One region of the Clostridium moutaii genome, then DNA from elsewhere that is predicted to be linked to it. Evidence: a T-box and tRNA genes for the amino acid it is inferred to sense, from the RefSeq annotation. Region 1 holds a T-box; the other holds one or more tRNA genes.

Region 1 (8,598 bases):
TATAGTTTATACCAAAGCTTTCAAGATATTTTGATATTTCTTCCCTGAGTTCTATGATACCGGCATTTGAAGTATATGAGGTTTTGTTATCTTCAATGGCTTTTACCATAGCCGCTTTAATTTTATCAGGTACATTGAAATCAGGCTGCCCCAAAGTCAAGGATATTGCATCTGGATATTGGACGACTTTATTATAAAATTTTCTAATGCCTGAAATTTCTACAGACTGTACATTTCTTGATATGCTATTCAAATTTACACTTCCCATCTATTTTTAAATTGCTATAAAATTTATTTTTCCTTTACTTTTAATATATTTTAATTATACTTTTATATTTTACAATTTTAAATGGATATAGTAAATAGATTATATTGAAGAGGATGATGATATTTGTGGATAAAATTAATTGTATGTAATGCAATATCATACAAGAATTATTGATTTATTTATGTTATCTTTAGAAACGAGTAGAAGGGAGTATTATAAAATGCAAAGGGAAACTCGAACTGTTTATTTAGATAAGGAGTTAAATATAGAAGCTTATAATTTTAAAGGAATTAAGCAGAAATTTCCAAACCATTTTCATGAGTATTATGTTATTGGCTTTATTAAAAGTGGAAGGCGACATTTGTCTTGTAAAAATAAAGAATACGATATTAAAAATGGTGATTTAATTTTATTTAATCCTCATGACAATCATACTTGTGAACAGATTGATGGAAAGGCACTTGATTATAGATGCTTAAATATTAAACCTGATGTAATGAAACAAACTGTATTTGAAATTACAGGTAAAAATTATATGCCGTATTTTACAGAGCCAGTAATATTCAATAATGATATTGTGCCATAATTGCAGGAATTATACCTTATGATCATGCAGGGTGAAAAAGATTTTAAAAAAGAGGAAATTTTTTTGTTTATAATTGAACAATTGATAACTGGATATGCTAAACCAATAGCTGTAGCTGTTATACAGGAAATAAATACGGAGATTAAAACAGTATGCGATTTTTTGGAAAAAAATTATATGAAAAATATTACACTGGATAATCTGAGTAATTTGACAGGGATAAGTAAATACAATTTGGTGCATTCATTTACCAGACAAAAGGGAATATCACCTTATAGCTATCTTGAGAGCATTCGTATAGATGAAGCTAAGAGATTTTTGGAAAGTGGAGTTAGTCCAATAGAGGTTGCATTAAGTACAGGATTTACTGACCAAAGTCATTTTACTAAATTTTTCAAAAAGTTCATTGGTTTAACCCCAAAACAATACATGAATATTTTTATAGACAAATTTACGGACAAAGGAGAATGTAAATGAATAAACAAGAAAATATAAAATGTGTTATGGTAATAAATGAAGATCTTCCATTGGGAGTGATTGCAAATGCATCAGCAATATTGGGTATTACTCTAGGAAAACATATTCCTGAATTAGTAGGCAAAGATGTTGCTGACGCTTCAGGGAAAAAACATCTAGGTATTATTACAATCCCAGTGCCAATTTTAAAGGGGAATAAAGAGATTATTAGAGAATTAAGAGAAAAATTATATACTTCTGATTTTGATGATGTTATTGCAGTTGACTTTTCGGATATTGCACAAAGTTGCAATGTTTACAGTGAGTATCTACAGAAAGTATCAACTGTTTTGGAAAAACAACATACATATTTTGGGATTGCCATTTTTGGTAATAAGAAAAAAGTTAACAAGCTAACAGGTAGTATGCCTTTGTTAAGATAGCCAATGTTAGCAAAAAATCTATATGATATAATTTTTTATAGAATAGACTGCAAATTTAAACTTTAGTGTAGGTGTGAGTATACTTAGAGAAAATAAGTATTATCCTTAATTAATCTCTAGTAATTTAATTCGTGTTAATTGAAACTTGCGAACTAGTTGTGATCAAATATTTTAGGGTATAAGTGAGACGAACAGCCACTTATTATTGTAAGTATAGTGTAGTTAATTATACTACTTTTTAATTTTATAATTTGAAATCCTTCCTGTAAAAAATGTCAAAAATATAATTATGATATTTACTACTGCAAATAATTTATTCCTTTCCATATGCCATTATACCCCAATTTATAAATGTAAATTACTTTCTGAAATTAGACCATATATTTTTATAACATTAAGAATTTTAATTACAACACCAAAAATGAATATGCTGGTTAGAATTGATAATATTCCATATTTTGCTAAATGAAAAAAAGTTACAATTCAAAAGAACCAGTATTAAAAATAAAAGATAGTTTAATCAGTGATTAAACTATCTTTTATTTTCTTTGGAGGCGCCACCCAGATTTGAACTGGGGATGAAGGTTTTGCAGACCTCTGCCTTACCACTTGGCTATAGCGCCATATAAAAAATGGAGCGGAAGACGAGATTCGAACTCGCGACGTTCACCTTGGCAAGGTGACGCTCTACCACTGAGCCACTCCCGCATATTTTAAATGGTGGCCAGACCAGGAATCGAACCAGGGACACGAGGATTTTCAGTCCTCTGCTCTACCGACTGAGCTATCTGGCCACATGGCGACCCAGAAGGGGTTCGGACCCTCGACCTCCGGCGTGACAGGCCGGCACTCTAACCAACTGAGCCACTGGGCCATAATATTATGGTGGGCACAACAGGGCTCGAACCTGTGACCCTCTGCTTGTAAGGCAGATGCTCTCCCAGCTGAGCTATGCGCCCATAATCACATTATCACCACGACAATTCATATTATATATTGAGTTCTATATATTGTCAATACTTTATATTAAAAAATTGCACTAGCCTTAGCAAACTTTAAAATTATTGATAATATGATTTTATTTATCATTTATTTATGGTATTAAAATATTATATGATATTAAAATATTATTTTGAATATATTGATTTTGTTATGTCGATATTTGACAATAGAAATTTGAATATAGATTTTTTTTAGACACATACTATTTTTGAAGGGAGTGTGAATAATGCTATTAACAACTATAGTTTACAATAAGGAAAAGAAAAGTGTAATACATGGTATTCAAGAATTAAAAGAATATTTTAGGCATAAAGGCGTGCTCATTGGTATATATGAAAGTATAGAGTCTGATACTCACTTCCTTAAACTATTTTGTGATAGAGAAATAAACAACAAACTTATGAATATATATAATATGTATATTGCAAATATTATATATGATATAGTAATAGATGAGTTTTATGAAAAAGATATTCTGGCTTTTTTGTCTGATGAATATTTTTTCCTAAAATATGAAGAATTAGAGGAAATTAGACTGGAAAGCTTAAAAGTATTGAAGGGTAAAATGACAATTATAGATGAAAATTCTATTTTTTGCATAAATAAGAGAAATGATATACTGGATAAAATATCAAATTGTATAAATGAAAATAATGAGATAAATATAGAGGGATTTATAACTTTTAGAATCAGGGAACTTTTAGATGATTTGGAAAGTATAATTGATAAAGTGGTTGAGAAATATATGGTGGATAAGGAATACAATGAATTTATAAAGCTTTTAAAATATTTTGTGGAAATTCAAGAAAGTAAAATAGACTATTTAAGTATAATAATAGATAATGATGGTAAATATATAATAAAAGATAAAGAAGGAGATATAACAGAAAGCTTTTTTAAGGACTTAAAAGCATTAAAATGCAATAAAAATATAAATTCAGATTTGGATGATGTTTTAATAAGTGCATTGATAACCAATTCACCGGACAAGATAGTAATTCATTGTGCTGAAAATTGCAGAAATTCAGAATTAATGGATACTATTGAAAAAGTTTTTACCGATAGAGTTGAATTCTGTAACAGCTGCAGCATATGCAAATCCGTAAAAAGCAATTTGAATAGAGTATAATTTATAAAAATTTTTAATTCCCATATTGACATACTGATTTTAGAATAATATAATGAATTTAAACAGAAATAAAGGCTATGAAAGGGAAAAGTAAATAAATTAATTATTTTAAGAGAGAAGGATTTTAAGCTGAAATATCCTTTAAATAAAATTTATTGAAAAACCACCTTTGAGTTGTATACTGAAATTTTAGTAAGTATTTCCGTTAACCCACGTTAAAGGTAGAGTGAATAGTAATTAAATTTTTTACTATTAACTTGGGTGGAACCGCGGTAATACTCGTCCCATATTTTGGGGGGAGTTTTTTTATTATTTATTTTTATATCAATTAAAAGTAAAGTGTCTATGTTTTATTAAATATTAAGAAAAAAGTCATGAAAAGGAAGAGTAAATAAAAAATTATTTTAAGAGAGAAGGATTTTAAGCTGAAATATCCTTTAAATAATTTTATTGAAAACCACCTTTGAATTGTATACTGAATTTTAGTAGGTATTTCCGTTTAATCTGCGTTAAAGATTCAAAGATAACAGATGGCCTTATATATTGCACTGTTAAATTTGGGTGGAACCACGGTAAATTCGTCCCTTATATTTGGGAAGAATTTTTTTTATAAATTTTAAATTAAAATAGATTTATAAGGAGGAACAATTATGATAAAAATAAGCCTTAAAAATGGTAAAGAATTGGATTCAGAGAAAGGATTAAAGGTAAGTGATATTGCAAAGAAATTAAGTACTTCCCTGGGGAAGAAAGCACTGGGAGCTAAAATAAATGGTGAAATAGTGGAATTAAATCATCCTGTAAATGAAGATTGCAAACTTGAAGTTCTTACTTTTGAAGATGAAGATGGAAAAAAGATATTGAGACATACAGCTTCTCATATACTTGCTCAGGCAATAAAAAAATTGTATCCGGAGGTTAAGCTTGCTATAGGACCTGCTATAGATTCAGGATTTTATTATGATGTAGATGCAGATTTTTCATTTACACCGGAATTATTAGTTAAGATCGAAAATGAAATGAACAAAATAGTCAAAGAGAATATTAAATTGGAAAGATTTGAGCTTCCAAGAGCAGAAGCAATAAAATTTATGGAAGAAAGAAAAGAACCGTACAAGGTGGAATTGATAAAGGATTTACCAGAGAATGAAATTATATCCTTTTACAGACAAGGGGATTTTGTAGATCTATGTGCAGGACCTCATTTACCTTCTACAGGGAAGGTAAAGGCAATAAAACTTCTTTCCATAGCAGGTGCCTATTGGCGTGGAGACGAAAAGAATAAAATGCTTCAAAGAATATATGGAACTGCATTTGAAAAGAAGAGTGATCTTGAAGATTATATTAAACTTATGGAAGAAGCCAAGAAAAGGGATCATAGAAAATTGGGGAAGGAATTGGATTTATTCAGTATGCATGAAGAAGGACCTGGATTCCCATTTTTCCATCCAAAGGGAATGATAATTAGAAATGAGCTTCAAAATTTTTGGAGACAAATGCACAGAAGAGCTGATTATGATGAAGTAATGACTCCAGTTTTGTTAAATGAAGAGTTATGGCATCAGTCAGGACACTGGGATCATTATAAGGAAAATATGTACTTTACTAAGATAGATGGAGAAAATTATGCTATAAAGCCTATGAATTGTCCAGGAGCTATACTTATTTATAAGAACAGCATACGTTCTTATAGAGATTTACCTAAAAGATATGGTGAAATGGGAATTGTCCATAGGCATGAAAAATCAGGAGCTCTCCATGGACTTATGAGAGTAAGATGTTTTACTCAGGATGATGCCCATATATTCATTACTAAAGAGGATATTACAAATGAAATAATACAGGTTATAAAACTTATAGATGATTTTTATAAGATATTTGGATTTAAGTATTTTGTAGAGCTTTCTACAAGACCTGAAAATTCCATGGGAAGTGATGAAGATTGGGAGGCTGCAACTGATGGATTGAGAAATGCATTAAAAGTGGCAGGACTTGATTACAAAGTTAATGAAGGTGATGGAGCTTTTTACGGACCTAAGATAGATTTCCATTTAAGAGACTGCATAGGAAGAACTTGGCAATGTGGGACAGTACAGCTGGATTTCCAGATGCCGGAGAAATTTGATCTCAGCTATATAGGGGCAGATGGAGAAAAACACAGGCCAGTTATGATACACAGAGTTGTATTTGGTTCCATAGAGAGATTCATAGGAATTCTTATAGAACATTATGCAGGGGCATTTCCAGCTTGGCTTGCACCAGTTCAGGTAGAGGTCATGGATATTACTGATGATCAAAAAGAATATGCAAAAGAGGTAATCCAAAAATTAAAAGACCAGGATATAAGGGTGGAAGCTGATGTGAGAAATGAAAAAATAGGCTATAAGATAAGAGAAGCTCAGATGCAAAAAGTACCTTATATGATTATTTTAGGTGATAAAGAAATGGGTCAAAAGAATATATCTGTAAGAAGCAGAAAAAATGGAGATTTAGGATCAATGTCATTGGATGATTTTATAGCAAAGCTTAAAGATGAAATTTCCAATAAAGTAAGTGATATATAAAAAGTTAAATTTATATATTGACTTACAATGACAAAAATAGTATAATATAATTCGTTAAGAAGAAACCAGCCGTTTCTCACCTTACGGCAGAGCCAGTAAGGTTTTAAGAATTTTATATTGTAAATTCTTTATTTTGATGTATTCAAGGGACGGCAGATGCTGTCCCTTTTCATATTTTTTGTTAAATCCACCTAGGAGGTGAATGTTATTAATAAAGGTTTTCTTTTAAATAGTGAGATAGTTGAAAAGGAAGTAAGGGTTATTTCAAATAATGGAGATAAGATTGGAATTGTACCTTTAGAAGAAGCTTTAAAGCTTGCAGAAGAAAAAGAACTTGATTTGGTTATGATATCTCCTAATGCAAATCCACCAGTGTGCAAGGTAATGAATTATGGAAAGTTTATTTATGAGCAATCCAAAAAGGAGAAAGAAGCTAAAAAAAAGCAGAAAGTCATTGATATAAAAGAAGTTAGACTTAGTCCAACTATAGAAGAACATGATATTTCCATTAAGGCTAAAAATGCAAGAAAATTTTTGCTTACAGGGGATAAAGTTAAAGTTACTATAAGATTTAGAGGTAGGGAAGCAGGCTATTCCTTTATAGGTAGAAAGACTTTAAATAATTTTTATTCTAAACTTGAAGATATTAGTATAATAGAAAAACAGCCAAAACTTGAAGGCAGAAATATGACAATGACATTATCAATAAAAAAAGCATAATTGAGAGGAGGAAGTTGTTATGCCAAAAATGAAAACAAAAAGAAGTGTAGCAAAGAGATTCAAAGTTACAGGAACAGGCAAGTTAAAGAGGGCAAAAGCCTTTAGAAGCCACATATTGACGAAGAAAAGTACAAAGACTAAGAGAAATCTTAGAAAAACAGGATATGTATCAGAAACTCAAGAGAAAACAATGAAGAAATTAATACCTTATGTATAATTAAAAGATTTTAAAAGGAGGTTTTAAAATGGCAAGAGTAAAAAGAGCTATGAATGCTCGTAAACATCATAAGAAAATATTAAAGCTTGCAAAGGGCTATTATGGCGGCAAAAGCAGGTTATTCAGATCTGCTAATGAAACAGTTATAAGAGCTTTAAGAAATGCATATATAGGAAGAAAATTAAAAAAGAGAGATTTTAGAAAACTTTGGATAGCAAGGATAAATGCTGCAACTAGAATAAATGGACTTTCCTATTCCAAGTTTATAAATGGAATAAAGACAGCTGGTATTGATGTAAACAGAAAAATGCTTTCAGAAATAGCAATAAACGATCCAAAAGCATTTACTGAATTAGTTGACATAGCTAAAAAACAATTAAGCGCATAATTCAGATAAGCGCATAATTCAGACTACATCAAGTGATTCTTAGGTTTAGCGGAGTTTTCTCACAAGAAATACTTTTCACACAGAACCTTGGAAGAACTTATCCAGGGGCATAGCATTGCTTATGATCTCCCGCCTTGAAAAGATGGGAGTGTTAGCAATGATAGCTATCGGATAAAAGAGTGCAGTATAGTTTACTGGGCTCTTTTATTGAATTCTAAGATAAATTATGAGGATGAGTCCAATGGATATAATTAAGAGCAGGGGTAATCTGCAGGTAAAACAAGCTAGAAAGCTAATGGAAAAAAAATATAGAATTGAAAATAAAAAGTTTTTAATAGAAGGCTTTAGATTCGTAAAGGAAGCTTTGAATTCCAGCTTTAGAGTGACTGCTATTTTCTTAAGTGATAGTTTTTATGATAAGTGGGAAAAGACTTTGATGGAAGAAAAGATTGGGTACAAATCTTCCGTATATATTGTTACTGATGAGGTGCTAAAGAGTATCAGCAGTACTGAAAGTCCTCAGGGGGTAGTTGCTGTGGTAGAGAATACACAGTTAAGCCTTAAAAATACAGAGGGATTTTATGTGCTGGCAGATAGAATACAGGATCCAGGAAATATGGGCACTATAATACGAAGCTCTCATGCAGCTGGAGCTTTAGGCGTTATAATAACAAAAGGAACAGTAGACATATATAATGAAAAAACATTGAGATCCACTATGGGTTCTGTTTTTTATATACCGATAATTCAAGACACAGATCTTGAAAAAACGAAAGTCCTGAGAGAAGATGGGTTTAAGCTCATAGCCAGTTCCTTGGATACAGA
Region 2 (8,598 bases), on a different contig from region 1:
TGATATTTGATTTTAGAAAGCTTGACCCTTATAAAAAATTAAAAAAACAGTAACTGGGGGCTTATTTAATGGATAATAAGTACAATTACTTTATAAATAGTAGTAAAGTATACATGGTAATAATTGCAGTGCTTATTTTAATGTTAATACTATATGGAAATAGAACTATAGGCATTATAGCTACTTGTCTATATGTATTTCTCGTGATCTATAATATAAAGAATACCAGATCCAGAAAAGACAAATGGAAAGAATTTATAGAAAATTTTTCATCTAAACTTGATATAGCTACTAGAAGTACCCTTGTGAAATTGCCATTTCCTCTTGTTATAATAAAAATGACCGGTGATGTACTTTGGTATAATCAAAATTTTTCATTTATATTAAAGGGGAAAGATATATTAGGTCAAAATATTAAAAATATAGCTAGAGATTTTAACGTTAAACAGGCCGCAAATGGCAGGGAAAATATATTTAGATACATAAAAATTAAGGATAAACATTATGATATATATGCTAATATAGTTGATACTTCTGAAGACTCCAAAGATAAAATTATGATATTATATTTTTATGATGTAACAAATTCATATAGTATTATGACTTCCATAAATGAAAATAAAAGTACAATAATGCTTATGGAGGTTGACAATTTTGACGATGTTATAAAAACTATGGAAGAGGATGATAAACCTCTTATAATAGCTGAAATAGAGAGAACCATAAATATTTATGCCCAAAGTTTAAATTCCATGGTAAGAAAATATGAATCAAATAAGTATGTGTTCTGCATACAAAATAAATATATAGAAAAAGAAATGGAAAAAAGATTTGAAATACTTGATACTGTGAGAGAAATAAACATGGGAAATAAGCTTTCAGTAACACTGAGTATTGGTGTGGGCAGAGGCGGAGAAACTCCTCAGGAAAATGAGGAATTTGCAGTGTCAGCTAAAGAACTGGCACTTGGAAGAGGTGGAGATCAGGCAGTAGTAAAAAGTAAGGATAAGTTATTATTTTATGGAGGAAAAACTAAGGAAGTAGAGAAAAGGACTAAAGTAAAGGCAAGGGTGATAGCTCAGGCACTTGTAGATATAATAAAGGACAGCAGTAATGTATTTATTATGGGACATATCAATCCCGATATAGATTGTCTGGGTGCATCGGTGGGACTCCATAGTGTAGTCAGCCAATTGGATAAAGAATGTTTTATAATACTGGATAATAGCAATGAAAGTATAAAGCTTATATTAAATAAAATAAAGGAGGAAGAAGAGTACCATAATGTTTTTGTACACAGTAAGGATTGTGAAGATAAGATAAATGAAAATAGCCTTCTCATAATTGTAGATGTTTATAGTGAAGGGTATGTACAAAACATGGAGCTAGCCAGGAAGTTTAATAGAATGGCTATAATTGATCATCATAGAAAAGCTCCAGATTTTATAAAGAATTCTCTTCTGAATTATATTGAACCATATGCCTCATCTACCTCGGAGCTGATTACTGAGATGTTACCTTATATGATAGAAAAACCAAAAATAAAGGTAATAGAAGCAGAAGCTCTTCTTGCAGGCATATGTGTGGATACCAAAAACTTTTATTTTAAAACTGGAGTGAGAACTTTTGAGGCCGCATCCTTTTTAAGAAGATTGGGAGCGGACACTATAGATGTAAAAAAATTTTTTTCTGATGATCTGGATACTTACTTGAAAAGAGCTGAAATTATAAAATCAGTTAAAATATATAATAACATTGCTATAGCAGTGTGTCCTGAAAAAATAGGAAACATGTTATTGACTGCTCAGGCGGCAGATGAACTGCTAAATATTACAGGTATTCAAGCATCTTTTGTTTTTGTTAAAATAAAAAATGAAGTATTTATCAGTGGAAGATCTCTAGGCGATATAAATGTACAGATTATACTTGAAGCTTTAGGGGGTGGTGGTCATATGACTATGGCAGGAACAAAATTAGAATCTGTAACTATAGATGAAGCCTTGGAAAAATTAAAAAATGCTATAAGGAAATATGTTGAGGAGAGTGAAGATTAAATGAAAATTATATTACTAAAAAATGTAAAATCCTTGGGGAAAGAAGGGGAAGTAGTAAAAGCTTCAGATGGATATGCAAGAAATTATTTAATACCTAAAGGACTTGCTGAAGAGGCAAATGATGCAAATCTTCATATATGGAACAATAAAAAAGAGGCAGAAAGAAAACAGAAACTTTCAGAGATAGAAACAGCACAAAAACTTGCTGAAAGCTTGAAAGGAAAAGAAATAAATTTAACTGTCAAGTCAGGGGAAAACGGGAGATTATTTGGCTCTATAACTGGCAAAGATATTTCAGATGAACTTAAAAAGAAATTTAATATAGACGTAGACAAGAAGAAAATAGTAATCAATAATATAAGACAACTTGGTATCTATTATGTAGAAATCAAATTGTATCCTGAAATATCCACTAAAATAAAGGTAGTTATTGGAGAAAAATAAGGAGGAAAGTCTGTGAAACTACAATTTGTCGATGGATTAAATAAAGAACTTAATAACTCTATACCTGTAGATACTCAAATAAAAGTATTGAATAATTTATTAAAGAAAATGATGGATGAGGGTACTATAAAATCTAGAATAGTGAAGTATAAGCTTCAGAATTATATAGATAGTAAAAATGTATTGGAAAGACTATATGCTTTAAATAAAATAGTAAGTGATGGAAAAGGGTTGGACATTGTACCAGATCAATCAGATGTACATGATGCACTGGAAGATACTAATAATTGGATTGCAGAAGTACTGGCAGAAAGGTATGTTAGAAATAGCATTGAAAAAGAAGTGGAAAAAAATCTTACAGAACGTCAAGATAAATATATGGATGATATCAGGCTCAGTATTATAAAAAAACAAAAGGGACCTGAAAATGCAAAGACCTTAAAGAAATATGCAAAGCTGGAAGTGTTGGATTCTAAAGTATTTAGTAAAAATATCCAGAAGCTTTTAAGGCCTGAAACCTTTGAAGAAATTATAGGTCAGGAAAGAGCTATAAAATCAATACTCTCGAAAATAGCATCACCATATCCACAGCATATAATTTTATATGGACCACCAGGAGTGGGCAAGACTACAGCTGCTAGAATTGCACTGGAAGAAGCTAAAAAGTTGAAGTTTACACCTTTTAGCAAGGATGCAAAATTTGTGGAAGTGGATGGTAGTACTTTAAGGTGGGATCCTAGAGAAATTACAAATCCTCTTCTAGGTTCTGTACATGATCCTATATATCAGGGCACAAAAAGAGATCTGGCGGAAGTTGGAATACCAGAGCCCAAATTGGGACTTGTTACAGAAGCACACGGAGGAGTACTTTTTATTGATGAAATAGGGGAACTGGATGAAATGCTTCAAAACAAGCTTTTAAAAGTACTGGAAGATAAGAGAGTTGAATTTTCATCTTCATATTATGATCCTGATGATGAAAATATTCCCAAGTATATAAAATATTTATTTGAAAAGGGAGCTCCAGCAGATTTCTTGCTTATAGGAGCTACAACTAAGGATCCCAGTGAAATAAATCCTGCTCTCAGATCTAGATGTACTGAAGTTTATTTTGAACCTCTTTCTGCAAAAGATATAAAAAAAATAGTAGAAAATGCAGCTGTGAAGCTCCATATAGAAATTGAAGATGGTGTATCCGAGCTCATAAGTAAATATACTATTGAAGGAAGAAAAGCCGTTAACATATTATCAGATGCTTATGGTTATGTACTTTATAATAGCGGAGTCAGGGACTTAAAAGATGAAATCAGCATCTCAGTAGATGATTTAAAAAAAGTTATATCCATAAGCAGACTTGTTTCTTTTGAGGAAGTGACTTCAAAGAAAAAATATGAGGTAGGACATATTTATGGATTGGGTGTAATGGGGTATGTAGGTTCTACTATAGAAATAGAATCAGTGGCATTTAAGGCTAAGGAAAGTGGAAAGGGAATTGTAAGGTTCAACGATACAGCAGGAAGTATGGCAAAGGATTCAGTGTTTAACGCCGCTTCAGTCATAAGAAAGATTACTGATAAAGATATAAGCGATTATGATATCCATGTAAATATAATAGGAGGAGGGAAGATTGACGGCCCTTCAGCAGGAGCTGCTATTACGGCATGCATCATAAGCTCCCTTTTGGATAAACCTTTAAGACAGGATGTAGCTGTGACAGGAGAAATATCCTTAAGAGGTAATATAAAGCCTGTAGGAGGTATTTTTGAAAAGATTTATGGTGCAAAAAGAAATGGAATAAAAACTATATTGGTGCCTGAAGAAAATTTAAAAGAAGTACCTGCGGATATTGAGGATATAAAGGTCAAAGTCATATCCAATATTGAAGAACTTATAAAAATAGTATTCAAGTAGATATTATGGGTATTAGAGAGCTAAATAAATTTACTTATTATTAAAAGCTGAGGAGTGAAGTTTCCATGGATGTACCTTTTAAAAGCATACCTCATAATATAGAAGCTGAACAAAGTGTAATTGGTTCGATGCTCATTGATAAAACTGCCATAGTTGAATCTATACAAGTTTTAAAAATTGAGGATTTTTATAAAGATGCCCATAAAGTTATATTTGAATCCATACTTGATCTATATAAAAAGGATGTAGCTGTAGATATAATAACATTAACAGAAAATTTAAAATCAAAATCTAAACTTGAGGCCGCAGGTGGAATAACTTATATAAGTGAACTAAGTGGATCCATCGTGTCCACAGTTAATTTGCAATCTTATATAAAAATTATAAAGGATAAATCTACTCTTAGAAAGCTCATTAAAGCTTCTACAAAAATAATAGAAGAAAGCTATAATGGTCAGGATGATGTAGAAAAAACTATCGATATGGCTGAAAAATCTATATTTGATTTATCCAATAATATGAAGACTTCAGATTTTGAATCCATGAATGCTGTGCTTGAAAGAGGATTTTTAGAAATAGAAAGATTATTTAATAATAAAGGAGAAACTACAGGGATAGCTTCAGGATTTAGAGAATTGGATGCTAAAACTTCCGGTTTTCAAAAGGGAGACATGGTTTTGGTGGCAGCAAGACCTTCTATGGGTAAAACAACTTTTGCATTGAACATAGCGGAATATGCAGCTTTAAGAGAAGGAAAAAAGGTAGCTATATTTTCTCTTGAAATGTCAAAAGAGCAACTGGCATATAAATTATTATGTTCGGAGGCTCATATAGATATGCTAAAGCTTAGAACTGGAGATCTAGAAGATAAAGATTGGGAAAATATAGCCAGGGTTTCAGGACCTCTGGCTGCATCAAAGATATTTATAGACGATACGGCGGGTATATCAATTATGGAAATGAGATCTAAATGCAGGAGATTGAAAATAGAACAGGGTATAGACATTATAGTTGTGGACTATCTTCAACTTATGAGTGGAGGAAGAAGTTCAGAAAATAGACAACAGGAAGTATCGGAAATATCCAGATCAATTAAAGCTCTTGCCAAGGAGATGCAGTGTCCGGTTATTGCATTATCTCAGTTATCCCGTGCCCCTGAGGCAAGGACAGATCACAGACCCATGCTTTCAGATCTAAGAGAGTCTGGTTCAATAGAACAAGATGCAGATATAGTCATGTTTTTATATAGAGATGAGTACTATAATAAAGAAACAGAAGAAAAAAATGTAGCAGAATGTATTATTTCAAAACAGAGAAATGGTCCTACAGGTACTGTAAAACTGGCATGGATGGGGCAGTTCAGTAAATTTGGAAATCTTGATGTAATTCATCAGGAATAAAACAATAAGTCATTATAAAAATTATTCATAATGACTTATTGTTTTGATACTTATTTGTGGACAATAATATTATAAAATAAATTAATTTATATTTGATTATAATCAGGATTTGTATTAAAATAATAATGTGTCTTTGCTCCTATAGCTCAGTTGGTAGAGCAACTGATTCGTAATCAGTAGGTCACAGGTTCGACTCCTGCTGGGAGCACCAGATAAAACAACGGCTGTAATTTCTACAGCCGTTGTTTTTGCAATATTTTTCTAGGCTTTTATTTAAAGGTAATTCCCTCCGATTCCAGAAGGGACCTTTGAACTAAAATAGTTTGACTAAAATAAAACTAGCTTTACTTAAGCTAGTTTTATGAATGCCCATGTTAAAAAAGGATTGTTTAGTTATTTACAAGAGACTTTAAATATGGAAGCACCTTTGATTTATCAAGTGCCTTTAGAAGTATATACCCTAAAGTTGCTCCCATTAGGGATGCGGGAATGAAAAAGGGGATATAAGTGAAGACTGAAGTTTTGGGAAGTCCGTAAAAAGCTCTCATAAATGGGTATGAAATGATTGCACTTAAAATTCCTGTTCCAATTACTTCTCCCACTACTGCCCAGATGAATTTATGAAATTTTTTGTACAGCAGTCCTGAAAGAAATGCCCCTACTACAGCTCCTATTACAGCCAAAATTGTGCTTCCGTTTAATATCATTCTCATAAGTCCTGTCATAAGAGCACAATTGAATCCCCAGAGGGGTCCCAGAAAAACTGCACCTATGACATTTGCAAAGTGTTGAAATGGAGCCATTCTTGGAAAGGATACAAAAGTACTGAGTACGTAGGATATACTTGCCAGCAGTGCTGTAAAAACTTCCTTTTTGATAATGGATTTTTTCATTTTGTTTACTTGCCTCCATTCATTTCAGGATGATGTTTTTTCGTCTTTTTCTCAATACTCCAGACACCTTCTGGGTTGTAGCTTATTTTAATGTAGGACATTACACTTGGTGCCCCCTGTTCTATACAGATGATCTGACACCTTTTTACTATATCCATGAGCTGGTCATAATCACCTTCAATTGTGGTTTCAAAAGGGCCTACGAATATGTTCAAACCGGTACTCTTGATATAGGCAATAACTTTGTCCACAATGGAGATTACATCTTCACCCTCTACTTTTGGCAATACCTGAATTGCTACACTTGCATTCATTTTATCAATCCTCCTAGATATTATTTATAAATAAAAAAAGCATAAAAAGTAAATACGCCCGCGGTGGTGTACCCCTTTTCATGCTTTTTAAATTTGCATAAAAGTTATGTAGTGCTATTTATTTTGTTTAATATTATAAAAAGCTGTTCTAATCGTATAGATTAAAACAGCTTGATTCCAATATCAGAATTATGTTTTGACTTCCTACGACAGTATTAACTGACAGGTTCTAAGGGTCAGGTTTTTAATCCTTCTCAACTATATTAGTCCCCCTGTAACTACTATTAAATTTTATTTAATTATACCACTAATTTGCTGGGAAGACAATACCTGTAAAGGTATTTAAAATGGTAAATTTTTATCTAATTCTTTAAATGTGATATGAAAAGATGGAGATTCATTTCCTATAAAACGTGATATCTATTAATGTATGCTCAGCTTGACAGATCTAAATTTCAATTTAAAACAATAAAAGGAATGCAGAAGAAGATGTTAAAGGTCACCCACTGGTTATAGTGGGTATTTTTATATATAAAAGTTTATGATCATACTGCATAAGTATTTGTTAAATATATTTAACCATAATATAAACCTTTATTAATATTGGTGGGGTAGTATATATTTGTAAATAAAATTAATGGAGGTATCTAAATGGAAAAAGCAGCACAACAGATGAATTTAACTCAAAATAAAACTGTTGAAAAGAAAAAAATTATAAATATTTTGGAACCATATTTATATATTATCCCTTGCATAGGCATATTTATAGGATTTACTTATTTCCCATTTTTCAAAACTATATATTTAAGTTTATTTAATACAAATGCCCAGGGAGAGACAAGTTCTTTTGCTGGATTATCTAATTATGTTGATTTATTTAAAGATCCTTCTTTTATTAATAGCGTGATTGTCACTTTCAAATATGTCATTGTGACTACAATACCGTCTATATTAATTGGACTGATGTTAGCACTTGTATGTAACAACAAATTAAAATTCAAAGGGTTATTCAGCACTATGTATGCCATGCCTATGGCAGTGTCTTCCGCATCAGCTGCAATAATATGGATGCTTCTATTTAATCCAAGTATAGGGTTTATAAATTTTTTGTTTAAAAGGAATATAGGATGGCTTACGAGCCCGTTCTGGGGATTTATTGCAGTTTCCATAGTTGGCATATGGCTCAACAGTTGTATAAATTTTATTTTTATAACTTCTGGGCTTAAAAATATTCCGAAGAAGTTAATGGAAAGTGCATCTATAGATGGAGCAAGTTATTTTCAACAATTAAAAAATATAATATTGCCATGCCTTTCACCTACACTTTTTTTTGTACTGATTATCAATATTATAAATGGATTTCAAACCTTTGGACAGATAAATATAATGACACTGGGGGGACCTGGGGAAGCTACCAATGTACTTGTCTATTCTATTTATAGAAATGCGTTTTTTAACAACAGGTTTGGCATAGCAAGTGCGGAATCAATAATTTTGTTTTTATTGATGCTTGTAATAACATTAATTCAATTCAGATATGAGGATAAAAAGGTGTTTTATAAATAGAAACTAAAAATAAATA

The links. The T-box of region 1 lies ahead of thrS (threonine--tRNA ligase). A T-box ahead of a tRNA ligase gene usually reads a tRNA of that ligase, here a tRNA-Thr.
Region 2: it encodes a tRNA-Thr, which carries the amino acid that the T-box ahead of thrS (threonine--tRNA ligase) is inferred to sense. The anticodon was not compared.

Annotation. Positions count from the first base shown of each region.
Region 1 is NZ_JBGEWD010000007.1:185,378-193,975, reverse strand. Features, by position in the region: gene AB8U03_RS09420 (pyridoxal phosphate-dependent aminotransferase) at 1-268, opposite strand, end outside; partial or broken gene AB8U03_RS09415 (helix-turn-helix domain-containing protein) at 489-1,331, shown strand; gene AB8U03_RS09410 (DUF2000 domain-containing protein) at 1,328-1,753, shown strand; tRNA gene AB8U03_RS09405 (tRNA-Cys) at 2,303-2,376, opposite strand; tRNA gene AB8U03_RS09400 (tRNA-Gly) at 2,387-2,461, opposite strand; tRNA gene AB8U03_RS09395 (tRNA-Phe) at 2,472-2,547, opposite strand; tRNA gene AB8U03_RS09390 (tRNA-Asp) at 2,551-2,627, opposite strand; tRNA gene AB8U03_RS09385 (tRNA-Val) at 2,637-2,712, opposite strand; gene ytxC (putative sporulation protein YtxC) at 2,982-3,884, shown strand; T-box leader at 3,953-4,174, shown strand; T-box leader at 4,250-4,473, shown strand; gene thrS (threonine--tRNA ligase) at 4,535-6,448, shown strand; ribosomal protein L20 leader region at 6,499-6,629, shown strand; gene infC (translation initiation factor IF-3) at 6,647-7,168, shown strand; gene rpmI (50S ribosomal protein L35) at 7,188-7,385, shown strand; gene rplT (50S ribosomal protein L20) at 7,414-7,773, shown strand; gene AB8U03_RS09355 (TrmH family RNA methyltransferase) at 8,015-8,598, shown strand, end outside.
Region 2 is NZ_JBGEWD010000010.1:25,594-34,191, forward strand. Features, by position in the region: gene AB8U03_RS11175 (YybS family protein) at 1-53, shown strand, start outside; gene AB8U03_RS11180 (DHH family phosphoesterase) at 69-2,054, shown strand; gene rplI (50S ribosomal protein L9) at 2,055-2,498, shown strand; gene lonC (Lon family ATP-dependent protease) at 2,511-4,409, shown strand; gene AB8U03_RS11195 (replicative DNA helicase) at 4,475-5,809, shown strand; tRNA gene AB8U03_RS11200 (tRNA-Thr) at 5,945-6,020, shown strand; gene thiW (energy coupling factor transporter S component ThiW) at 6,199-6,702, opposite strand; gene AB8U03_RS11210 (thiamine-binding protein) at 6,708-7,016, opposite strand; TPP riboswitch at 7,201-7,300, opposite strand; gene AB8U03_RS11215 (carbohydrate ABC transporter permease) at 7,668-8,582, shown strand.